2 regions of the Fulvimarina uroteuthidis genome follow, and region 2 is predicted to be linked to the other one. Evidence: predicted binding sites of a transcription regulator. Region 2 holds the regulator's gene; the other holds the start of a gene.
The links. Region 2 encodes HrcA, which represses chaperone genes, less so after heat shock. Its sites were predicted from a motif close to GTTAGCACTCNCNNNNNGNGAGTGCTAAC; they were not measured.
Positions count from the first base shown of each region.

Region 1 (10,818 bases), on a different contig from region 2:
TTCTTCTCGTGCAGGAGAATGTAGGCGTCCTCGAGCTCGGCGACCATCTTCTCGGCATTGGTCACGAAGTAGGGCGACAGGTAGCCGCGGTCGAACTGCATGCCTTCGACGACTTCGAGCTCGGTCTCGGCGGTCTTGGCTTCCTCGACGGTGATGACACCCTCATTGCCGACCTTCTGCATGGCCGAGGCGATCATCTCGCCGATTTCCTTCTCGCCGTTCGCCGAGATGGTGCCGACCTGGGCGACTTCGTCCGAAGTGTCGATCGAGCGGGCAGCCGAGCCGAGGGCTTCGACGACCTTGGCAACGGCCTGGTCGATGCCGCGCTTGACGTCCATCGGGTTCATGCCGGCGGCAACGGCCTTGGCACCCTCGCGAACGATCGCCTGGGCGAGAACCGTCGCGGTGGTGGTGCCGTCGCCGGCCTTGTCGTTGGTCTTCGAGGCCACTTCGCGCACCATCTGGGCGCCCATGTTCTCGAACTTGTCCTCGAGCTCGATTTCCTTGGCGACCGAGACGCCGTCCTTGGTGATGCGCGGTGCGCCGAAGGACTTGTCGATCACGACGTTGCGGCCCTTGGGACCGAGCGTGACCTTCACCGCGTCGGCGAGAATGTCGACGCCGCGCAGCATGCGTTCACGAGCGTCGCGGCCGAATTTAACTTCTTTAGCTGCCATGTTGGCTTTCTCCTCAGCGCGCCGTCAAAGGCCACGCCTTGTTGATTTCGAATGAAAAAGAGTGCGTTGGGGTCCGGTGCGGCCGGGTTAGCCGACGACGCCCATGATGTCGGACTCTTTCATGATCAGCAGGTCCTCGCCGCCGAGCTTCACCTCGGTGCCCGACCACTTGCCGAACAGGACGCGGTCGCCTGCCTTGACGTCGAGCGGGATGACCTTGCCGGAATCGTCGCGCGCACCGGTGCCGATGGCGACGATCTCGCCTTCCTGCGGCTTTTCCTTTGCGGTGTCGGGAATGATGATCCCGCCCTTCGTCTTCGCTTCGGACTCGACGCGGCGAACGAGCACGCGGTCGTGGAGCGGACGGAAATTCGCATCTGCCATGTTCTTGGAACCCTTGTTGTGCGACTGCCGGACCCTTCGAGAGGTATAGGCATCCGGCGAATGAATGGTCTTGGCACTCTCCGAGGGAGAGTGCTAACAGGGCCGGAGATAGGCGATGGGGCGCGGGCGCGTCAAGCGGGGACTTGCAAAAAATGTCGCGGCCTGGCCCGGATGTGGAGGCGGTCCGGCCGCAACGCAAGGTCCCAGTCTTGACCGCGCTCCCGTCTTGCCCCTAACGCCAAGTCTTGAGCTTTTGACGAACTGGAGACCGAATGGCCGAGGCGAGCGCCCACCCCGTGCGAAGGATCGACGCCCTCAAGGAGATCGCGCGCGACTACGACGCGATCGTCTGCGACGTGTGGGGCGTGGTTCACAACGGCGTCTCGAAGTTCGCCTCCGCCGAGGATGCTCTGACCTCGGCCCGGCACGACGGCGTCAAGGTTGTTCTCCTCACCAACTCGCCCCGCCCGCACGATGGCGTGATCGACCAGCTCGACGCCATGGGCTTCGACCGCAACGCCTATGATCATGTCGTCACCTCGGGCGATGCGACCCGCGACCTCATCCAAAAGGGCGAAGGCGCGATCTTCCATCTCGGGCCAAAGCGCGATCTCGATGTCTTCAAGGATCTCGGCGTGGACCTCGTTCCGCTGGAAGAGGCGTCGCGGATCGTCGCGACAGGCCTCTTCGACGACGAGAACGAGACGCCCGACGACTATCGCGACCTGTTGCGGGATCTGCGCGAGCGCGAACTGACGATGATCTGCGCCAATCCCGACATCGTCGTCCACCGCGGCGAGCGGCTGATCTATTGCGCCGGTTCGATCGCCCGCGAATATGGAAGCCTCGGCGGCAAGGTCGCGTTCGCGGGCAAGCCGCACCGCCCGATCTACGAGCTGGCGCGCGAGACGATGGGGTTGGGCGAGGATGCCGACGCCGGGATCCTGGCGATCGGCGACGGAATGCCCACGGATATTCGCGGCGCCAATGCGTTCGGCGTCGACGCGCTCTTCATCACCCGCGGCATCCACGGCGACGAACTGAACGCGGGCGATCCGAGCGCCGAGAGCGTGACGCGGCTTCTGGACCAGAACGGTCTTGCCGCGCGCTACTTCATGCCGGCCCTGAAGTGAGCGAGACCGCGCAGCACAAGGCGATCCGCCGCCTCGGAGCGGTCGCGGACTGCCCCGAAGCATTGCGGGGCGGCGTCGTCGCGATCGGCAATTTCGACGGGCTGCATCGCGGCCATCAGGCGGTCCTGGGCAAGGCGCACGACATTGCGCGCGCCGACGCCCGCCCGCTTCTGTGCCTTACCTTCGAGCCGCATCCGCGCACGGTTTTCAGCCCCGACGCGCCCGTTGCGCGCATCACGCCGGCACCGATGAAGGCCCGGCTGCTCGGGCTTCTCGGCTTCGACGCGGTGATCGAACAGAACTTCACCCGCGCCTTCGCCGGCATCGCGCCGGAAGCGTTCGAGACCGATATCCTCGCCGGCGCCCTCGGGGCGGCGCATGTCGTGGCCGGGTTCGATTTCCACTACGGCGCACGGCGCTCCGGCACCCCCGCCAGCCTCGTCGCGGCGGGCGCGCGGTTCGGCTTCGGCGCGACGCTGGTTCCCGAATTCGACGATGAGGGCGGCACCGTCATCTCGTCGAGTCGCATCCGCACGGCGCTCCGGAGCGGGGCCGTCGAGGCGGCCGCGGGGCTTCTCGGCTATCGCTTCACGATCCGCGGCCAGGTCGTCCACGGCAAGAAGCTCGGGCGCACCCTCGGCTATCCGACGGCCAATCTGGTTCTCGAGGACGAACTTCTCGCCCACGGCATCTACGCCGTCCGCTTCCGGCGCGCCGACGGAACGCTGCATGACGGCGTGGCGAGCTATGGCCGGCGCCCCACCTTCGACGACGGGGCGGCGCTGTTCGAAACCTTCCTGTTCGACTTTGCCGGCGATCTCTACGGCGAGACCGTCGAGGTCGCCGTGGTCTCGCGGCTGCGGGGCGAGGTGAAGTTCGACAGCGCCGAGGCGCTCGTCGTCCAGATGGACAAGGATGCGGCGGAGGCCCGCGCGATGCTCGCGGACCTGTCGCCGCTCTCGCCGCTCGACCGGGCGCTCGTCTTTTGAGCGACGGCCCCGCGCGGCGTCCCGTGGCGCTGGTCACCGGGTCGACCTCCGGCCTCGGCCTCTGCCTCGCCCGGCGGCTGGAGGGGCGTTACCGCCTGATCCTCGCCGGCCGCCGCGACCGGTTTCCAGGGCCTCTGCCCGAGGGCGCGATCTATGTCGCCGCCGACCAGGCCGATCCGCATGCGGCGAGCCAGGCGATCGAGACGAGGCTTGCGGAGGCGGGGATCGATCGGTTGAATCTCGCCTTCCTCAATGCCGGGACCGGAACCTACGGCGACCCGTTCGACGAGGATACGGCGTCCGTCCGCCGGACGCTCGCGGTCAATCTCGAAGCGCCGCTCCTCCTGTCGCATGCGCTGTTTGCCCGTCTCCAGTCCGCTTCGGGCCGCCTCGTGCTGATCGGCTCGGTCGCGCGCACCGGCTCGGCGAACCTTGCCGCCTATGCCGCGTCCAAGGGCGGGCTCGACGCGCTCGCCCGGGCGCTCGGGGAGGAATGGCGCGGCCGCGTCGCCGTGTCGATGATCCATCCGGGGCCGATCGCGACCGGCATGCACGAAAAGGCCGGCTTCGATCCGAAGGGCCTTCGCCGCTTCTTCGCGAGCCCCGAGCGCATGGCCGCAATGGTGGAGCGCGCGGTCGAGGCCGGACGTTCGCGCGCGGTCCTCGGGTCCGCGGCGACGCTCGCCCATCTCATCGGCTCCGGAATGCGCCGATGAAGCGTGCCCTGATCACCGGTGCTGCGGCAGGTCTCGGCGAGGCGATGGCGCGCGAACTCGTCCGCGACGGTTTCGAGATCGTCGGCCTCGATCGCAGCGAAGGCCCCCACGTGACGCTCCGCGCCGACCTGTCGGTGCCGCGCGAGGTCGATCGCGCGCTGGACGTCGCGCTTTCGCGCGGGCCCTACGATCTCGTGGTCCTCAATGCCGGCGTCTCGGCGACGGGACGGTTCGAGCAGATTCCGGTGGAGGCCCACCGCACGGTTCTGGCGGTGAACGCGCAAGCGCCGATCGTGCTTGCCCACGGGCTGGTGCGCGCAGGCGGGCTGGCTCCGCGGGCGCGGCTCGTCTTCGTGTCCTCGCTGTCGCACTTCGTCGGCTATCCGGGCGCGGCAAGCTACGCCGCCTCCAAATCGGCGCTTGCCGTCTATGCGCGGAGCATTGCCCGGCCCATGAGACGGCGCGGCCATTCGGTGACGCTCGCCTGTCCGGGGCCGATGAAGACCGCACAGGCCGAGCGGCACGCGCCGCCCGGCGCCCGCGACGACAGGCGCATGGATGCGGCGGACGCCGCGCGAGCGATCCTGAAGGCCGCCCGCGCGGGGCGCGCCTTGAGCGTGCCGGGTCCGGCGAACCGGGCGGGCTGGCTGTTCGGGCGCCTGGCGCCGGCTCTTGCGGCCCGCACCATGCGCAGGCTGATCTACGACAAGCTCGACCGCGACGTCTGGTAGGGCGAAACGAGGGGCGTGGGCGCGGGCGCGCGACGTTCTTCCCAATCCGGTCAACGCTTGCTAAAGACGGCGCATGTTAAAGGCGCGCTTCTCCCTTCGGGTCATACGAATTAGCCGCCCGGCCCTCTGACCGCCGTTCACCATCGAGCGACGAGGGACCGGGACGACGCATCACGCGCCTGCGTATCCGCCATTTCGAGCGGACGCGACACCGAATTTTCCAACGCGCCGCGATCCGCTTTCGCCGATGACGTGGCCGCCATTCTGGACAGACGAGACCGATGAGCGAGACGAAAACGCCGGGCGAGACCACGCCGGAGACCGTCGATTATTCCAAGACCCTGTTCCTGCCGCAGACGGAGTTTCCGATGCGCGCCGGGCTTCCCAAGGTCGAGCCGGAATGGATCGCCCGATGGGACGCGATGGACCTTTACGGCCAGTTGCGAAAGGCCGGCGAGGGCCGTCCCCGATACGTGCTGCACGACGGCCCGCCCTATGCCAACGGCAATCTCCATATCGGCCACGCGCTGAACAAGGTGCTGAAGGACGTCATCACCCGCTCGTTCCAGATGCGCGGATACGACGCCAACTACGTGCCGGGCTGGGATTGCCACGGCCTGCCGATCGAATGGAAGATCGAGGAGCAGTACCGGGCGAAGGGCAAGAACAAGGACGAGGTGCCGACCAACGAATTCCGCCAGGAGTGCCGGGATTTCGCCGCGCACTGGGTGGGCGTCCAGACCGAGGAGTTCCGCCGTCTCGGCGTCGAGGGCGATTTCAAGGATCCGTACCTCACCATGCGCTTCTCGTCCGAAGCGGTGATCGCGGGCGAACTTTTGAAGTTCGCCATGTCGGACCAGCTCTATCGCGGCTCCAAGCCCATCATGTGGTCGGTGGTGGAGAAGACGGCGCTGGCGGAAGCCGAGGTCGAATATCAGGATTACGAATCCGACACGGTCTGGGTGAAGTTTCCGGTTCAGGGAAATCGGTTCCCTTCTAGCAAAGGGGAGCTTTACGATAGGGTTGCTGATAGCAAAGCGTTTATCGTCATCTGGACCACGACGCCCTGGACCATCCCGGGCAACCGGGCGATCACCTATTCGGACCGTGTCGCTTACGGACTTTATGAAGTCACGGCCCCGGACGACGCGGAGAACCCGCGCTGGGCCATGCATGGAGAGCGCTATCTTCTGGCCGATGCGCTGGCCGCCGATGTCTTCGCCAAGGGCCGCGTGCCGGAAGGCGGCTGGCAGCGGGTGGCGGACGTGGCCCCGTCCGATCTCGAAGACCTTCTCTGCGATCATCCCTTGAAGGGGCTCGCCGGTGGCTACGCGTTTCCCGTCCCCCTGCTGTACGGCGCGCATGTGACGGAGGATGCGGGTACGGGCTTCGTCCACACCGCGCCCAGCCACGGGCGCGAGGATTTCGAGGCGTTCATCGACGGTCGGCGGGCGCTCGAAGCGCGCGGCATCGACGCGACGATCCCGTTCCCGGTGGACGATGCCGGCTTTTATACAAAGGAAGCGCCGGGCTTCGGACCCGACGCCCCGGAGGGGCCTGCCCGCGTCATCGACGACAAGGGCAAGAAGGGCGATGCCAACAGCCGTGTGATCGCGGCGCTGATCGAGCGCAACCATCTTCTGGCGCGCGGTCGGCTGAAGCATTCCTATCCCCATTCCTGGCGCTCCAAGAAGCCGATCATCTATCGCAACACGCCGCAATGGTTCGTCCATATGGACGAGGATCTCGGCGGGTACGGGATGGGTGGGACGGACGCTCCGACCGAAGGTCGCAAGCCCGAACGGGCGTCGGCCGACAAGGCCGCCCCCGCGGAGCGAAGCCGCGCCAGCGGCGACAGCGTGAGCGAACACAGTGACACGCTCCGCAACCGCGCCCTCAAGGCCATCGAGGACACCCGCTTCGTGCCGGCGTCCGGCCAGAACCGCCTGCGCGGCATGATCGCCGATCGGCCGGACTGGGTCCTCTCCCGGCAACGGGCATGGGGCGTGCCGATCTGCATCTTCGCCGACGAGGACGGCAACATCCTGAAGGACGATGCGGTCAACGCCCGCATTCTCGAAGCCTTCGAGGCCGAGGGGGCCGATGCCTGGTTCGCCGAGGGCGCCGCGGAGCGCTTCCTCGGCAACGAGCACGACGGTGCGACGTGGCGGCAGGTGCGCGACATTCTGGATGTGTGGTTCGATTCCGGATCGACCCACGCGTTCTGCCTGGAAAGGCGATCCGATCTCAAATGGCCGGCGGACCTTTACCTCGAAGGCTCCGACCAGCATCGCGGCTGGTTCCATTCCTCGCTGCTGGAGGCGTGCGGCACGCGCGGCCGTGCGCCCTACGACGCGGTGCTGACCCATGGCTTCGTCATGGACGAGGAGGGGCGCAAGATGTCGAAGTCCCTCGGCAACGTCGTCACCCCCCAGGAGGTGATCAAGCAGTCCGGCGCCGACATCCTGCGCCTGTGGGTCGTCTCGTCCGACTATTCGGAGGATCTGCGCCTCGGCAAGACCATTCTGCAGACAAATGTGGACAGCTATCGCAAGCTGCGCAACACGGTCCGCTGGATGCTCGGCACGCTCGCCCACGACACCGGCGAGAGCGTGCCCCATGCGCAGATGCCGGAGCTCGAGCGCCTGATGCTCCATCGCCTCGCCGAGCTGGACGAGGTCGTGCGCAAGGGCTACGACGCGTTCGACTTCAAGCGCATCGCCCGCACGCTTCTCGATTTCGTCGTCGTCGAGCTGTCGGCCTTCTACTTCGACATCCGCAAGGATGCTCTTTATTGCGATGCCCCGTCCTCGGTGCGCCGCAAGGCGGCGCTGCAGGTGGTGCGGGAGATCTTCGACCGGCTCGTCACCTGGCTCGCCCCGATGATGCCCTTCACCATGGAAGAGGCGTGGCTGTCGCGCTATCCGCAGGCGGCGTCGGTCCATCTGGAACAGTTCCGCGCGGTCGACGCGTCCTGGCGCGACGATGCGCTGGCGGCCCGGTGGCGCGACATCCGCAAGGTGCGCCGCGTCGTCATGGGCGCGCTCGAGGAACAGCGCCGGGCAAAGACGATCGGCTCCTCGCTCGAAGCCTGGCCGACCGTTCACATTCTCGACGATGGGCTCCGCGCCGTCGCCGCCTCCACCGATTTCGCCGAGGTCGCGATCACGTCAGGGCTCACCATCGAAGGCGGCGAGGGGCCGGCCGATGCGTTTCGCCTGCCCGACGCTCCGGGCGTCGGCGTCGTCTTCGCCCGGGCGGAGGGCATCAAATGCGCCCGCTCGTGGAAGATCACCGGCGATGTCGGCTCCGATCCCGAATATCCCGACGTCTCGCGGCGCGATGCCGAGGCGCTGCGCGAACTGAAGGCAGCGGGACGGCTGACGCCCGCTGCCTGAAAAAGGCCTGACGACGCAGCACGGTGCAGGGCCGCGAGCGGTGCGGCCTTGCCACAGCGGTTGACGAAGTTCTAAGGATCGTGTCGGCTGCCGCAGGGAAAGGCGTATTGTCGCCCGATTCCGGTGGCAGGGCCTTCGGGTACGACGAAGCGCGGAACGGTGGGGGCCTGATGCGCGCCCAATGGGATGGGAGCCGAGGGGGCTCATTGATGATGATTTCGACGACACACCGGCTCTTCGCCAGGCCCACCTGCCATGTCGCACTTCTCGCCGGCGTCGTGGCGCTTTCGGGATGCCTCGGTCCGACCTACGGAACCGGCACGAGCCAGGGCGAGATGCTGTTCGACGATCTGAACAATGTGGTCTCCTTCGGATCGGGCGGCGATTCCGAGCCGATCGCCTACACCGAGCGCCCGGAGTTGCGGACGCCCGAGAACACCAGCATCCTGCCGCCTCCCCAAGAGCCGGCCGCCCGTCCCGAGACCGAGTTCGAGCGCCGCCAGCGCATCCAGTCGGCGGCCTATAGCGGCGATGGCGCGGTTCCTGTCTCGCAGATGACGGGCCCGAAACCCGGCGTGACCCAGGACTATCTCGATCGCACGCGCGGCGATGGCTACGATTTCGCCGAGGTCAGAAGCCGCGACGAATCCATCACGCTCTCGCCCGCCGAACTGCGGAGCCGATCCGCGCTCGTCAGGGAGCGGATCGCGCAGAACAGCGCCGCGAACCAGAACCAGCGGCGTTACCTGTCCGAGCCTCCGCTCGAATATCGCCGGCCCTCGGCGGCGGCCCCCGTCGGCGATCCCGGGCTCGACGAAGAGGTCAAGCAGCGCCGGTTGCGCGGCTCGGAATCGCTCTTCTCCAAGGTCGGCGATCTCCTGCCGTTCTAGGATGCCGGCCGCGCGCCATCAGGGCTCGGGGTCCGACGAGCGCCGCGCCGCGAAGAACGTCTTGAGGAGGGCCGCGCTCTCGGTCTCCGAAAGCGCGGAATAGACCTCCGGCGCATGATGACAGGTGGGCTGGGCGAAGAACCGGCCGCCGCTTTCCACCGCGCCGCCCTTCGCGTCGGCCGCGCCGAAGTAAAGCCGCCTCAGCCGCGCGAACGAGATCGCACCGGCGCACATGGCGCAGGGCTCCAGCGTGACGTAGAGATCGCACCCGGTCAGCCGCTCGGCGGCAAGGGCCGAACAGGCGCGGCGTATGGCGAGGATTTCCGCGTGGGCCGTCGGATCGTTGCGCGCCCGCGTCTCGTTGCCGGCGCGCGCGACCACGTCTCCGTTCCTCACGATCACCGCGCCGACCGGAACTTCGCCGCGCAGGGCCGCCGCGCGGGCCTCTTCGAGAGCCTCGTCCATGAAGCGCCGGGTCATGGGATCGGGTCCTCTCTCTCGCCAAGCGTGCCGCGACCTGATAGAGCGCTTGGCACAAACGCGCCAGCAATGGACGCAAACGGATTTCGGGCGTCTGACGAAAGGCGCCCCGCGTTGATGGGCCCTCCAGCGTCAAGACGCCGACCGCCCGCAGGACAAGATAATATGAGTGACGACGACAGTGACAAGCGCGGCGGTCCCAAGGGCGGCCGGCCGACGGCAGGCGGTTTCCGCCGCAGCGGTCCCGGCGCCGGCAGCGAGCCGGCGAAGGCCGCGTCCGGCGCAAAGCCGCGCGGCCGGGATGCAAGGACCGAGGGCGGCGGGGCGAAGCCCTTCACGCCGAAAAGCCGGGGCATGAAGTCCCATGGCGGGGCCGGCGAGGGCGAGGCGCCGCGTAAGCCCAAGAGTTACGGCATGCGCAGCCATGACCGGCCTGCCGGTGGCGAGGGCGCGCCCCGTCCAAGACCCGCCGAAGGCGCGCCGCGCGGCGAGCGTCCCGCAAGGAGCGAGGCCCCGCGCGGCGAGCGCAAGCCGTTCGCCGGGTCTCGCGACGGCGAGCGCAAGACCGGTTTCGAGCGCCGCGAAGAGGGTGGCGACAGCCGTCCGCGAGCCGATCGACCGCAGCGCACCGAGCGTCCCGAGCGCGCCTTCAAGCCGCGGGGCGACCGGCCCGAACGCGGCGGCGACCGCCCGGCGAAGCGCTTCGACAAGGTCGGGGAACGCGGCGCGGCACGGCCGCGCGACGAAGGCGGCGGCTTCAGGCGCCGTCCCGTCGAGGACGCCTCCTCGGTCTCGGCCCAGCCCGTCGACATGCGCATCGCGCGCCGGCTTGCGCGCGCGGGCGTCGCCTCGCGGCGCGACGCCGAAGGCATGATCGCCGACGGGCGCGTGAAGGTGAACGGCAAGATCATCGATTCGCCCGCGCTCGACGTGAAGCCCACCGACCGGATCGAGGTCGACAATGCGCCGCTGCCCCAGACCGAGCGCACGCGGCTCTGGCTGTTCAACAAGCCGGCCGGAACGGTGACGACGAACAAGGACCCCGAAGGCCGCAGGACGATCTTCGACCGTCTGCCGGAGGACATGCCGCGCGTCCTGTCCATCGGTCGTCTCGACATCAACACCGAAGGCCTCCTGCTCCTCACCAATGATGGTGGTCTCAGCCGGGTTCTGGAACTGCCCTCCACCGGCTGGCTCCGGCGCTACCGGGTGCGCGCGCACGGCACGATCAAGCAGGCCCAGCTCGACGAATTGCGCAACGGCATTTCCGTCGACGGCGTGTTCTACGGCGCGATGGAAGCGACCCTCGACCGCGAGCAGGGCGCCAACGTATGGATCACGCTCGGGCTTCGCGAGGGCAAGAACCGCGAGGTCAAGAACGTTCTCGGCGCGCTCGGGCTCGACGTGAACCGGCTCATCC
Region 1 covers NZ_JAXLPB010000002.1:941,342-952,159, forward strand. The annotation lists gene groL (chaperonin GroEL) at 1-677, opposite strand, end outside; gene groES (co-chaperone GroES) at 765-1,061, opposite strand; gene U0C82_RS09190 (TIGR01459 family HAD-type hydrolase) at 1,334-2,194, shown strand; gene U0C82_RS09195 (bifunctional riboflavin kinase/FAD synthetase) at 2,191-3,183, shown strand; gene U0C82_RS09200 (SDR family NAD(P)-dependent oxidoreductase) at 3,180-3,899, shown strand; gene U0C82_RS09205 (SDR family NAD(P)-dependent oxidoreductase) at 3,896-4,630, shown strand; gene ileS (isoleucine--tRNA ligase) at 4,912-8,028, shown strand; gene U0C82_RS09215 (hypothetical protein) at 8,241-8,918, shown strand; gene U0C82_RS09220 (nucleoside deaminase) at 8,937-9,398, opposite strand; gene U0C82_RS18945 (pseudouridine synthase) at 9,564-10,818, shown strand, end outside.
Region 1: a site for HrcA is predicted at 1,131-1,159, ahead of groES (co-chaperone GroES). Genes of this name have one in related genera too.

Region 2 (10,818 bases):
CGCGCCCGCGCTCGTCGGGCTGTTCGCCGACGCGTTCGGCTTCTCGACGATCTTCATGGCGCTCGCGCTGCTGTGCCTCGGGATCATCCTGTCGGCTCATCTCCTTCGCGGAGCCGACCGGGCGAATGCCGCCGAGGTCTGAAGGACGCGTCAACGACCGCACCGCACAACAACGCCCCGCAACCGGACCGGCTGCGGGGCGTCTCGTCCTTCGCGGATCGTCACCGATCGGCCTCGCGCTCAGAGCGCGCTGCCGGGCTCGCTTCCCTGACCGCTGGTCGCATTGGTCTGCAGGTCCTCGCCATCGTCCTGGCCATCCTCGGCCTTGCGGGCACCGGCCTTCGGGCCGCCCTTGGCGACCCCGACCATCGCCGGGCGCAACACCCGCTCGCCGATGGCGTAGCCTGCCTGGACCACCTGAACGACGGTGTTGTTCGGAACGTCCGGGTTCGGAACCTCGAACATGGCCTGGTGGAAGTTCGGATCGAACTTCTGGCCTTCCGGCTCGAGCTTCCTGACGCCGTGCTTCTCGAGCGATGCCTGGAGGCTGCGCTCGGTCATCTCGACGCCCTCGATCAGGGCCGTCATGCCGTTCTCGCCGCCCGCACGCGCCTCGTCGGGCACGGCCTCGACGGCGCGGCGCAGATTGTCGGCGACGGACAGGACCTCGCGGGCAAAGTTGGTGACGGCGTAGATGCGGGCATCCCTCACCTCGCGCTCGGTGCGCCGACGCAGGTTCTCCATGTCGGCCGCAAGACGCAGAAGCCGATCCTTCACATCCTCGTTCTCGGTCTCGAGCGCGACGATGCGGGCCTCGTAGCGCTCGGCTGCCGCCTCGTTCTCTTCCGCCGCCTCGGACTCGGCGTAGGAAAAGGCCTCGTCATCTTCGCCCTCGACGTTTGCGAATTCGCTTCTGCCGGTCTCGCTCATCATGCGTGGCTCTCGTCCTTCGTCAGTCTTCGTGGGTTCGCGCGCCGGGCCCCGACCCTCCTTCGAAGATGGATCATCGCCCCGACGCTCTCGATTCTCATCGCGATCATGTCTCGCGCATATCGAATTGAACGGCCGGAAAATCAAGCCTGCCCCCGGTCGATCGGCATAATCGCCGGTCAGGCCCGGGACAGGAGGCGGGAGACGAGCCGTGCGGTGTAGTCGACCATGGGAACGATCCGGCGATAGTTCAGCCGCGTCGGGCCGATGACGCCGACCGCGCCGATCACCCGCTCCGGGCCGCTGCCCGCGGTCTCGTTGGCGTAAGGGGCGACGACGAGCGAGGATCCGGAAAGCGAGAACAGCGTGTTCTCCGAACCGATGAAGATGCGCACCCCGTCACCCTTCTCGGCCAGCCCGAGAAGCTCGATCATGCCGCTCTTGGTCTCCAGATCATCGAACAGGAGACGCAGCCGTTCCAGATCCTCAGCCGCGGTGACGTTTTCGAGGAGATTGGCCCGCCCCCGCACGATGAGCCGGGACGGCTGGCCGGCGCTCGCACCGGACCACACCGCAAGTCCCTGCTCGACGAGCTGCTGCGACAGGACATCGAGAGCGGCGGTCGTGTCGGTCTTCAACTGCCCGATGCGCAACCGCGCTTCCGCAAGGGTGCGTCCCGCCACATGGGCGTTGAGAAAATTGGCCGCTTCCACCAGTTGCGACGGCGTCACCCCCGCCGGCAGATCGAAGAGCCGGTTCTCGACCTCGCCCTTCTCGCCGACCAGCACGGCCAGCGCCCTTGTCGGCTCCAGCCGGATGAACTCGACATGCTTGAGGCGCAGGTCCGAGGTCGCGGTCAGGACGATGCCGGCGCCGCGCGAGAGCCCCGACAGAAGCTGGCTGGCTTCGGTGAGAAGCGCGTCGAACGGGCGGCCGTCGCCGGCCAGGCGAACCTTTTCCTCGATCTCCTCGCGCTCGGAATGGCCGAGATCGCCGACTTCCAGAAAGGCGTCGACGAAGAAGCGCAGGCCGAGCTCGGTCGGCATCCGGCCAGCGCTGATATGGGGGGAGTAGATGAGGCCGAGCGATTCCAGGTCGCTCATGACGTTGCGCACCGAGGCCGGCGAGAGCGATGTCGTCAGGAGCTTGGACAGCATGCGCGAACCGACCGGCTCGCCCTGATCGAGATAGCTTTCGACGATTAGCCGGAAGATCTCCCGCGAGCGGGCATCGAGCGGATGGGGATGCGGAAGATCGCCGTGCGGGTGCTTCAGTTCGGTCATGGCCTCAGGTGAACAAGCATCGAAGGCCTTAGCATAGGCAGGCCGATGCCGGACTTAAAGCCCGCTTCGAACCGCCGGCCGAAAGATCGCCCGGCCGCCCCGGCCGGAAAGCCTGACGTCAGGACCCGGTGATGATGCCCTTGCGCTTCAGCAGCGCCGGATCGCCGAGCGCGACGAAGAAGCCGTTGGCGAAGACGTCTTCGCCCGGCCGATGGGTCCGGCCGTAGACGAGCGGCTTGCCGGCCGGGGTCACCATGCGCCCGCCCGAAGCGCGCAGCACCGCATCGCCCGCCGCCGTGTCCCACTGCATGGTCCGCCCGAAGCGCGGATAAAGGTCCGCCTTGCCCTCGGCGATCAGGCAGATCTTCAGGGACGAGCCCACCAATTTCATGCGCGCGACGCCGAGACCCTCCAGATAGGTCCTCGTCGGTCCGCTGAGATGATTGCGGCTCGCCACCACATCGAGCGCGGCACCGGCCGTGCGCACGGCGAGCTTCGTCGTCCGGCCGCCCAGTTCGAGCACGGGTTCGAGGCCGAGTCCCCCGTAATAGACGGCGCCGGTTTCCGGCACGCCGACACAGCCGAACACCGGCACGCCGTTCTCGATGACGGCGATGTTCACCGTATAGTCGGGTTTGCCGGCGATGTAGCTTTTCGTGCCGTCGAGCGCATCGACCAGGAAGAAGACCGCGCCGACATCGGGGATGCGGCCTTCGCAGAACCGCTCCTCGGCGATGATCGGCGCCTGGAAACGGGCTTCGAGATGGTTGGTGATCGCCTTTTCGGCGGCCCTGTCGGCGACGGTGACGGGCGAATCGTCCAGCTTGTACTCGACCTGCACCGCCGCCTTCTGGCCGACGATCGCGGCCATGCCGAGCCGGACGGCGGCGATGATCTCGTGCGGATCGATGTCCGCCGTCGTCGGGGGCGTCAAAGGCGGGTCTCCGCGCGGTTTCGTGACGGACGGGTGCGTTCGAAGGCCGCTATTCGGCGGCCTCCGCCGCGACGGGTGCGGCCTGCTTCGGCACGTAGTTGAGGACCGGGCCGAGCCAGCGCTCGATCTCCTCGACCGGCATGCCCTTGCGGTGGGCATAGTCGAGGACCTGATCGCGCTCGACCTTGGCGACGCCGAAATAATAGCTCTCCGGATGGCCGATATACAGCCCCGAGACCGACGATCCCGGCCACATGGCGAAGCTCTCGGTCAGCCGCACGCCGATCTTGGCTTCGGCGTCGAGCAGCGCGAACAGGGTTTCCTTCTCGGTGTGGTCCGGCTGGGCCGGGTAGCCCGGCGCGGGCCGGATGCCGGCATAGGTCTCGGCGATCAGCTCCTCGTTCGAGATCGCCTCGTCCGGCGCATAGCCCCAGAACTCCTTGCGCACGCGCTCGTGCATGCGTTCGGCGAACGCTTCGGCGAAACGGTCGGCCAGCGCCTTCACGAGGATCGCGGCGTAATCGTCGTTGGCCTTGGCGAAGCGGTTGGCGATCGCCTCCTCCTCGATGCCGGCCGTCACGACGAACCCGCCGACATAGTCCTTTTTGCCGCTGTCCCTCGGGGCGACGAAATCGGCCATGGCCACGTTCGGCCGGTCGCCACGCTTGGTGAGCTGCTGGCGCAGCGTGTAGAAGGTCGCCAGCTCGTCGGTCCGCTCGTGGTCGGCGTAAAGACGGATGTCGTCGCCGACGGAATTGGCCGGCCAGAAACCGACGACGGCCTTCGGCTTGAACCATTTCTCGTCGATGATCTGCTTCAGCATGGCCTGGGCGTCGTCCCACAGCGAACGGGCGGTCTCGCCCTGACGCTCGTCCGTGAGAATGTCGGGATAGCGGCCCTTGAGCTCCCACGCCTGGAAGAACGGCGTCCAGTCGATGCAGGCGGCGAGGTCTTCAAGGTCCCAGTCCTCGAACACGCGCACGCCTTCGAGCGCCGGCCGCACCGGCTCGTAAGCCTCCCAGTCGATCTTCACCGGATTGGCGCGGGCCTCGGCAAGGCTCAGGCGCTTCTTGTCGCGCTCGGAGCGCAGATGCTTCTCGGCGACCTCGGCATATTCGGTGCGCACCTTCTCGATCGCCGCGACGCGATGCTCCTTCGACAAAAGGTTCGAGACGACGCCGACGGCGCGGGACGCGTCGTTGACGTGCACGGCCTGGCCGCGCTCGTAGGCCGGATGGATCTTCACCGCCGTGTGGACACGGCTGGTCGTCGCCCCGCCGATGAGCAGCGGAATGTCGAAGCCCTGGCGCTCCATCTCGGCGGCGACGTTCACCATCTCGTCGAGGGACGGGGTGATGAGGCCGGACAGGCCGATGATATCGACCTTCTCGTCGCGCGCGGTCTGCAGGATCCTGGCCGCGGGCACCATGACGCCGATGTCGATGACGTCGTAATTGTTGCAGGCCAGGACGACGCCGACGATGTTCTTGCCGATATCGTGCACGTCGCCCTTCACGGTCGCCATCAGGATCTTGCCCTTGGCTTCCTGCTTGCCGCTCTTCTCCGCCTCCATGTACGGATTGAGATAGGCGACGGCCTGCTTCATGACGCGCGCCGACTTCACGACCTGGGGCAGGAACATCTTGCCGGCACCGAACAGGTCGCCGACGATGTTCATGCCGTCCATCAGCGGGCCTTCGATGACGTGGAGCGGGCGTGTCGCCTCGCGGCGGGCCTCTTCCGTATCCTCGATGATGAATTCGGTGATGCCGTTGACGAGCGCGTGGGACAGGCGCTCCTTCACCGGCTTCTCGCGCCAGGACAGGTCCTTCTCCTTGCCCTTGGAGCCGCCCTGCCCCTTGTAGCGCTCGGCGAGTTCCAAAAGGTTTTCGGTCGGGCTGATCCCGTTCGCCGGCTTGCGGTTGAGGACGACGTCCTCGCACGCCTCGCGCAGTTCCGGGTCGATCGCGTCGTAGACGACGAGCTGACCGGCATTGACGATGCCCATGTCCATGCCCGCCTGGATGGCGTGATAGAGGAACACGGCATGCATCGCCTCGCGCACCGGCTCGTTGCCGCGGAACGAAAAGGACAGGTTGGACACGCCGCCGGAAATGTGGACGTGCGGAAGGGTGTCGCGGATCTCGCGGGTCGCCTCGATGAAGTCGACGCCGTAATTGTCGTGCTCCTCGATTCCCGTCGCGACCGCGAAGATGTTGGGATCGAAGACGATGTCTTCCGGCGGGAATCCGACCTCGTCGACGAGAATGCGATAGGCGCGCGTGCAGATCTCGACCTTGCGCTCCTTCGTGTCGGCCTGGCCCTTCTCGTCGAAGGCCATGACGACGACGGCCGCGCCGTAGTCGCGCACGAGGCGCGCATGCTTGCGGAAAGCGTCCTCGCCCTCCTTCATGGAGATCGAGTTCACCAGCGCCTTGCCCTGGACGCGCTTCAGCCCGGCCTCGATCACCTCGAACTTCGAGGAATCGATCATGACCGGCACCCGCGCAATATCGGGTTCGGAGGCGATGAGGTTCAGATATTCGATCATCACCTGTTCGGAATCGATCAGGCCCTCGTCCATGTTGATGTCGATGATCTGCGCGCCATTCTCGACCTGCTGGCGCGCGACGTCGAGGGCGGCGGCGTAATCGCCGTCCTTGATCAGCTTGCGGAAGCGGGCCGAGCCGGTCACGTTGGTGCGCTCGCCCACATTGACGAACGGAATCTCGGAGGTGAGCGTGAACGGCTCGAGGCCGGAGAGGCGCATCATGGGCTTGCGCGCGGGGACGGCGCGCGGCTTGTACTTCGCGACGGCCTTGGCGACGGCCGCGATGTGATCGGGCGTCGAGCCGCAGCATCCGCCGACGATGTTGACGAGGCCGTCGCTCGCGAACTTCTCGACTTCCGCGCCCATGGCCTCCGGGCTCTGGTCGTACTCGCCGAACTCGTTGGGCAGGCCCGCATTCGGATAGGCGCAGACGAAGGTGTCGGCAACGCTCGCGATCTCGGCGAGATGGTCGCGCATGGCTTCGGCGCCGAGCGCGCAGTTGAGGCCGACGGTGAACGGCTTGGCGTGGCGCACGGAGTTCCAGAACGCGGTCGGCGTCTGGCCGGACAGGGTGCGGCCGGACAGGTCGGTGATGGTGCCGGACAGCATGACCGGCAGCCGCACGCCCATCGCCTCGAAGGTCTCCTCGCAGGCGAAGATCGCCGCCTTGGCGTTCAGCGTATCGAAGATCGTCTCGATGAGGATGATGTCCGCGCCGCCGTCGATCAGACCGCGCAACTGCTCCGCGTAGGCGATGCGCAGATCGTCGAAGGTGACGGCCCGGTAGCCGGGATTGTTGACGTCCGGCGAAATCGAGGCGGTGCGGTTGGTGGGGCCGAGCGCACCGGCGACGAAGCGGCGCTTGCCGTCCTTCTGTTCCGCCCGAAGGCAGGCGCGGCGGGCCAGCCGGGCGCCGTCCCGGTTCAGCTCGTAGACCTGGTCCTCCATGCCATAATCGGCCTGGGCGATGGTCGTGGAGGAAAACGTGTTGGTTTCCAGAATGTCCGCGCCGGCCATCGCGTAGCTGTAATGGATCGCCTCGATCGCCGCCGGCTGGGTGAGGTTGAGGAGATCGTTGTTGCCCTGCAGATGGCAGTCGCAATTGCCGAAGCGATGGCCGCGGAAATCGTCCTCGCCGAGCCCCAGAAGCTGGATCTCGGTTCCCATCGCGCCGTCGAGAACGAGAATGCGCTCCGACACCGCCTTCCGCAGGGCGGCGGCGGCCTCTTTGGGATTGCGCCCCTCGGTCATGGGGCCGAACAGCGTATCGGTCGCGAAGGTCTCGGCGGTGGCGGACATGGTCGTTCCTCGTTCAGGGAGCGCTTACGCTGTCACATAAAGATATGTTTATGTCAACAATCGATGCTGTACGGCTCTGCGTCGTAAGGTGGCCGCTTCTGCCCCGATAATCTAGGCTTGTCCCGCGAAAAGCATTATACTTGGCCCATGTCCGGACTTTCGAACGCCGTCTTCGACCGATACGACACGCCGCCGGGGACCACGCGGGCCGCCGAGGGGCTTGCGCGACGCCGCTTCACGGTCGCGGAGATCGAGGCCTTCGTCGAGGCCGGACTGATCTCGGAGGACGAGCGGTTCGAACTCATCGGCGGGGAGATCGTGCCCATCTCGCCCAAGGGCATTCGCCACAAGCGCCTGAAGATGTGGCTCAATGAAATCTTGATCCGCAATCTTCCCTCTGCCTACGGGGCCAATCCCGAAACCACGTTCCGGCTGTCCGAAGACACGTTTCTCGAACCCGATTTCGTCGTGTTCGATCGGGCATCCGGCCTCGCCGGGCTCAACGGCGAGACCTGCCGTCTCGCGATCGAGATCGGCGTCTCGAGCCTTCGCTACGACCAGGGCCGCAAGGCCGCGATCTACGCCGCCTTCGGCATTCGCGAACTCTGGGTCGTCGATGGCGAAAACCTCACCCTCCGCCTGTTCCGCGAGCCCGGCCCGGACGGCTACGGCCACGTGTCCGATCACGGCGCCGGGGACAGGCTGACGCCGGAGCGCGTGCCGGAGTTTTCGATGCGGCTCGCGGACTATGAGAGCTTCGAAGGCTAGGCTTCGAAGGCTAGGCGCGGCCACATGATCCACGCGCCGCTCGCAAGGCGCCCGTTCATTGCGCCTCCCGCAGGAACGCCGCGACCATCTCCTGCAACTCGCTTCCTTCGTCGATCCAGCCGGCCATCTGGAAGATGCCGTGGATCATCCCGTCGAGGCGATGGCGACGCACGGCGATGCCGGCCTCTTCCAGTCTTTCGCCGAACGCCTCGCCTTCGTCGCGCAAGGGGTCGTGCTCGCACGTCACCAGCAGCGTTCTCGGCAGGCCGGTCAAGTCCGGCGCCATCAGCGGCGAGACGTCGGGCGCGGCGCGGCCTGGTTCATCGGGCACGAACAGGGTGTTCTCGTAGATGAGCGAGGCCTGCGTCATCACATGGCCGGATTCGCTTTTCAGCGAGGCGAAATCCCGGTCCGGCCTCAGATCCGCATTCGGATAGAGCATCACCATCATGTCGGGCAGCGCCTCGCCCGCGTCGCGAAGGGCGATCGCGACAAGGGCCGCAAACATGCCGCCGATGGAATCGCCGCCGATCGCGATGCCGCTGAGCTCGCAGCCCAGTTCGCTCACCCGGTCCATCAGGTCTTTCGTCGCCGCGATGCAATCGTTCTGGGGCATCGGCGAAATGTGCTCGGGCGCCAGGCGGTAATCCACCGATGCGATCACCCGGCCCGAGGCGCGGCAGAGCTGCCGCAGCGCCGTGTCGTGGCTGTCGAGGGAGCCGGCCATCGCGCCGCCGCCATGATACCAGATCAGGAGTTGCGAACGCTCGACCATCGTCGGCTTGTAAAGCCTGACTTTGACAGGCCCCGCCGCGCCGGCGACCTCGATCTCCTCGTCGAGGATCCCGTCGGGGGCGGAACCGGAATAATCGGCCATGGCGCCGGTCATCGCGCGGGCCTGTTCCAGCCTCTGCGCGGCGTCGCGCGGGGTCACCTGGACGGAGGCCTTGCGGCCCAGATCGTCGAGAACCTGTTTGGCTTGCGGTTTCAGCATGGGTTCAGATCCAGCGCCGTTTCTTGAAATAGACGAGCAGTCCGACGGCGATCGTCAGCATGAAGCCGAGCGCCACGGGATAGCCGACGGGCGATTGGGTGAGCGGCATGTTCCACGGCGAGATGTCGGGATTGAAATTCATGCCCCAGAGCCCGGCGAGAAAGCCCAGCGGGATGAAGATCGTGGAAATGATCGTCAAAAGGTTGATCACCTCGTTGGTCTGGGCCGCCGAAAGCGTCATGTGCAGATCCACCAATCCGCTGGCGGTGTCGCGATAGGTGTCGTTCATGTCGATCAGCTGGTCGCAATGATCCTGGACGTCCGCCAGATAGATCTTCGTTTCGTCCGACAGCCAGTGCCGATCGAGCCGGATCAGGGCGTTCAGCGCATCGCGGGTCGGGCGGATGAAACGCTTCAGGGACAGCATCTCGCGGCGTATGGCATGAAGTTCGGGCACCTGGACCGCGTCGACGTTCTGGAAGATCTCGTCCTCGAGCCAGTCGATCCGCGAGGTCTGGAGATCGACGACCGGGAAATAGGCGTCCACCACCGCGTCGATCAGCGCATAGGCGAGATAGTCGGACCGGCCGGCATGAAGCCGCGGCGCGCCCTTCTCGATCCGGTTTCGCACCGGCTCGAAATTGTCGCCCCTGCGTTCCTGGAAGGTCAGGACGAAGCCGTCGCCGAAGAACAGCGACAATTGTTCGGACCCGCCCTCCAGATCCAGCATGCGCATCACGATGAAGACGTGGGATTCATAGGCGTCGCATTTGGGCCGCTGATCGGTGTTGACCACGTCTTCCAGCGCCAGGTCGTGCAGACCGAACGCAGACCCGATGCTGCGAATGAGATCGATGTCGGACAGCCCCGTCAGGTCGAGCCAGACGAGCGGCCAGTCTGCCCGTTTCGAAAGAGCGGTCGCAAGGTCGGTGCCCTCGATCCGCTCGCTGCGCCCGCCCCCGATGCCGAAAAAGGTGAGCGTCGACGCGTCCGCTTCCGGATCGGCGATGAGCTGGCCGGGCGGCGCGCCGATCTGCGAGCGCTTGAGGGTCTCGGTCTTGCGTTTCTTCCGTTTCACGAGGGGGATATGCGCCATTACCGTCCATGCCTGACAATCTGCGTGCGGACTGATCCGCCGTCCAATCCCGTCAACATGCGCGCCTTGCGCTCGGCGGCCAGTCTGCGACTGGAGAAATCGCGGTCGAATGCGGTCGGACCGGGACGCGGCGATGGGTCGCTGGCAACCGGCCGACCCATCGCATATTGTTTGAAACGATGGGAAGAAGAAGCCGCATAGAGGGACCGCCGCCGCCGCGCGAGGACGATGCCGCGCCGGTCGCCTGCTGGCTATGCGGTCGCCCGGTCGGCCGGCGCGTCGAATGGCACCACGCCAAGCCGAAGAGCCGCGGCGGACGCGACACCGTGCCGGTCCATCCGATCTGTCACCGCACCATCCATGCGACCTTTCCGAACCACCAGCTTGCCCGCATGGTGGACGATGACGTGTCGCTTGCCGAACGGCCCGAAATGGCGCCGTTTCTCGACTTCATCGCGGGCAAACCGCCGGATTTTCACGCCCCGACCCGGCGGCGGAAATAATCCGGCGGCCAGCAGCCGTGCCGAACGGGCTGTCGAACGGCCTATTGCGCCATCGCCTTCAGCTTGGCCGCCATCGTCTCGACATCGTCGCCCGAAACGCGCGGCACGATGCGATAGCGCGCATTGACGAAGCAGAAGAGCGAGAAGCCCAGAAGCCCGACGCAGATCGCGGCGACGAGGATCTGGCCGTAGACCTGGCTCGTCAGCCAGGAAAACGCCTTGTCCGAACCGCCCGCTTCGTTCGGATTGTAGTTGAAGCCGGCATTGATGAAGAGAATGCCGACGATGCAGATGACGATGCCCTGCGCGATCAGCCCGGCCTTCAGCACCGGGTTGAAATTCAGCGTGACGGGATTGGCCTGCAGATGTTCGCGATATTTGCCGGCCCAGCCCTTGTACATGTAGTAGAGACCCGCCGCGAAGATCAGTGCTCCGCCGCCCATGACGATCCACCGCCCCC
Region 2 covers NZ_JAXLPB010000009.1:41,703-52,520, reverse strand. The annotation lists gene U0C82_RS18165 (MFS transporter) at 1-142, shown strand, start outside; gene grpE (nucleotide exchange factor GrpE) at 241-933, opposite strand; gene hrcA (heat-inducible transcriptional repressor HrcA) at 1,110-2,213, opposite strand; gene U0C82_RS18150 (3'(2'),5'-bisphosphate nucleotidase CysQ family protein) at 2,332-3,147, opposite strand; gene metH (methionine synthase) at 3,197-6,949, opposite strand; gene U0C82_RS18140 (Uma2 family endonuclease) at 7,145-7,765, shown strand; gene U0C82_RS18135 (alpha/beta hydrolase) at 7,821-8,759, opposite strand; gene corA (magnesium/cobalt transporter CorA) at 8,764-9,855, opposite strand; gene U0C82_RS18125 (HNH endonuclease) at 10,035-10,358, shown strand; gene U0C82_RS18120 (DUF1206 domain-containing protein) at 10,400-10,818, opposite strand, start outside.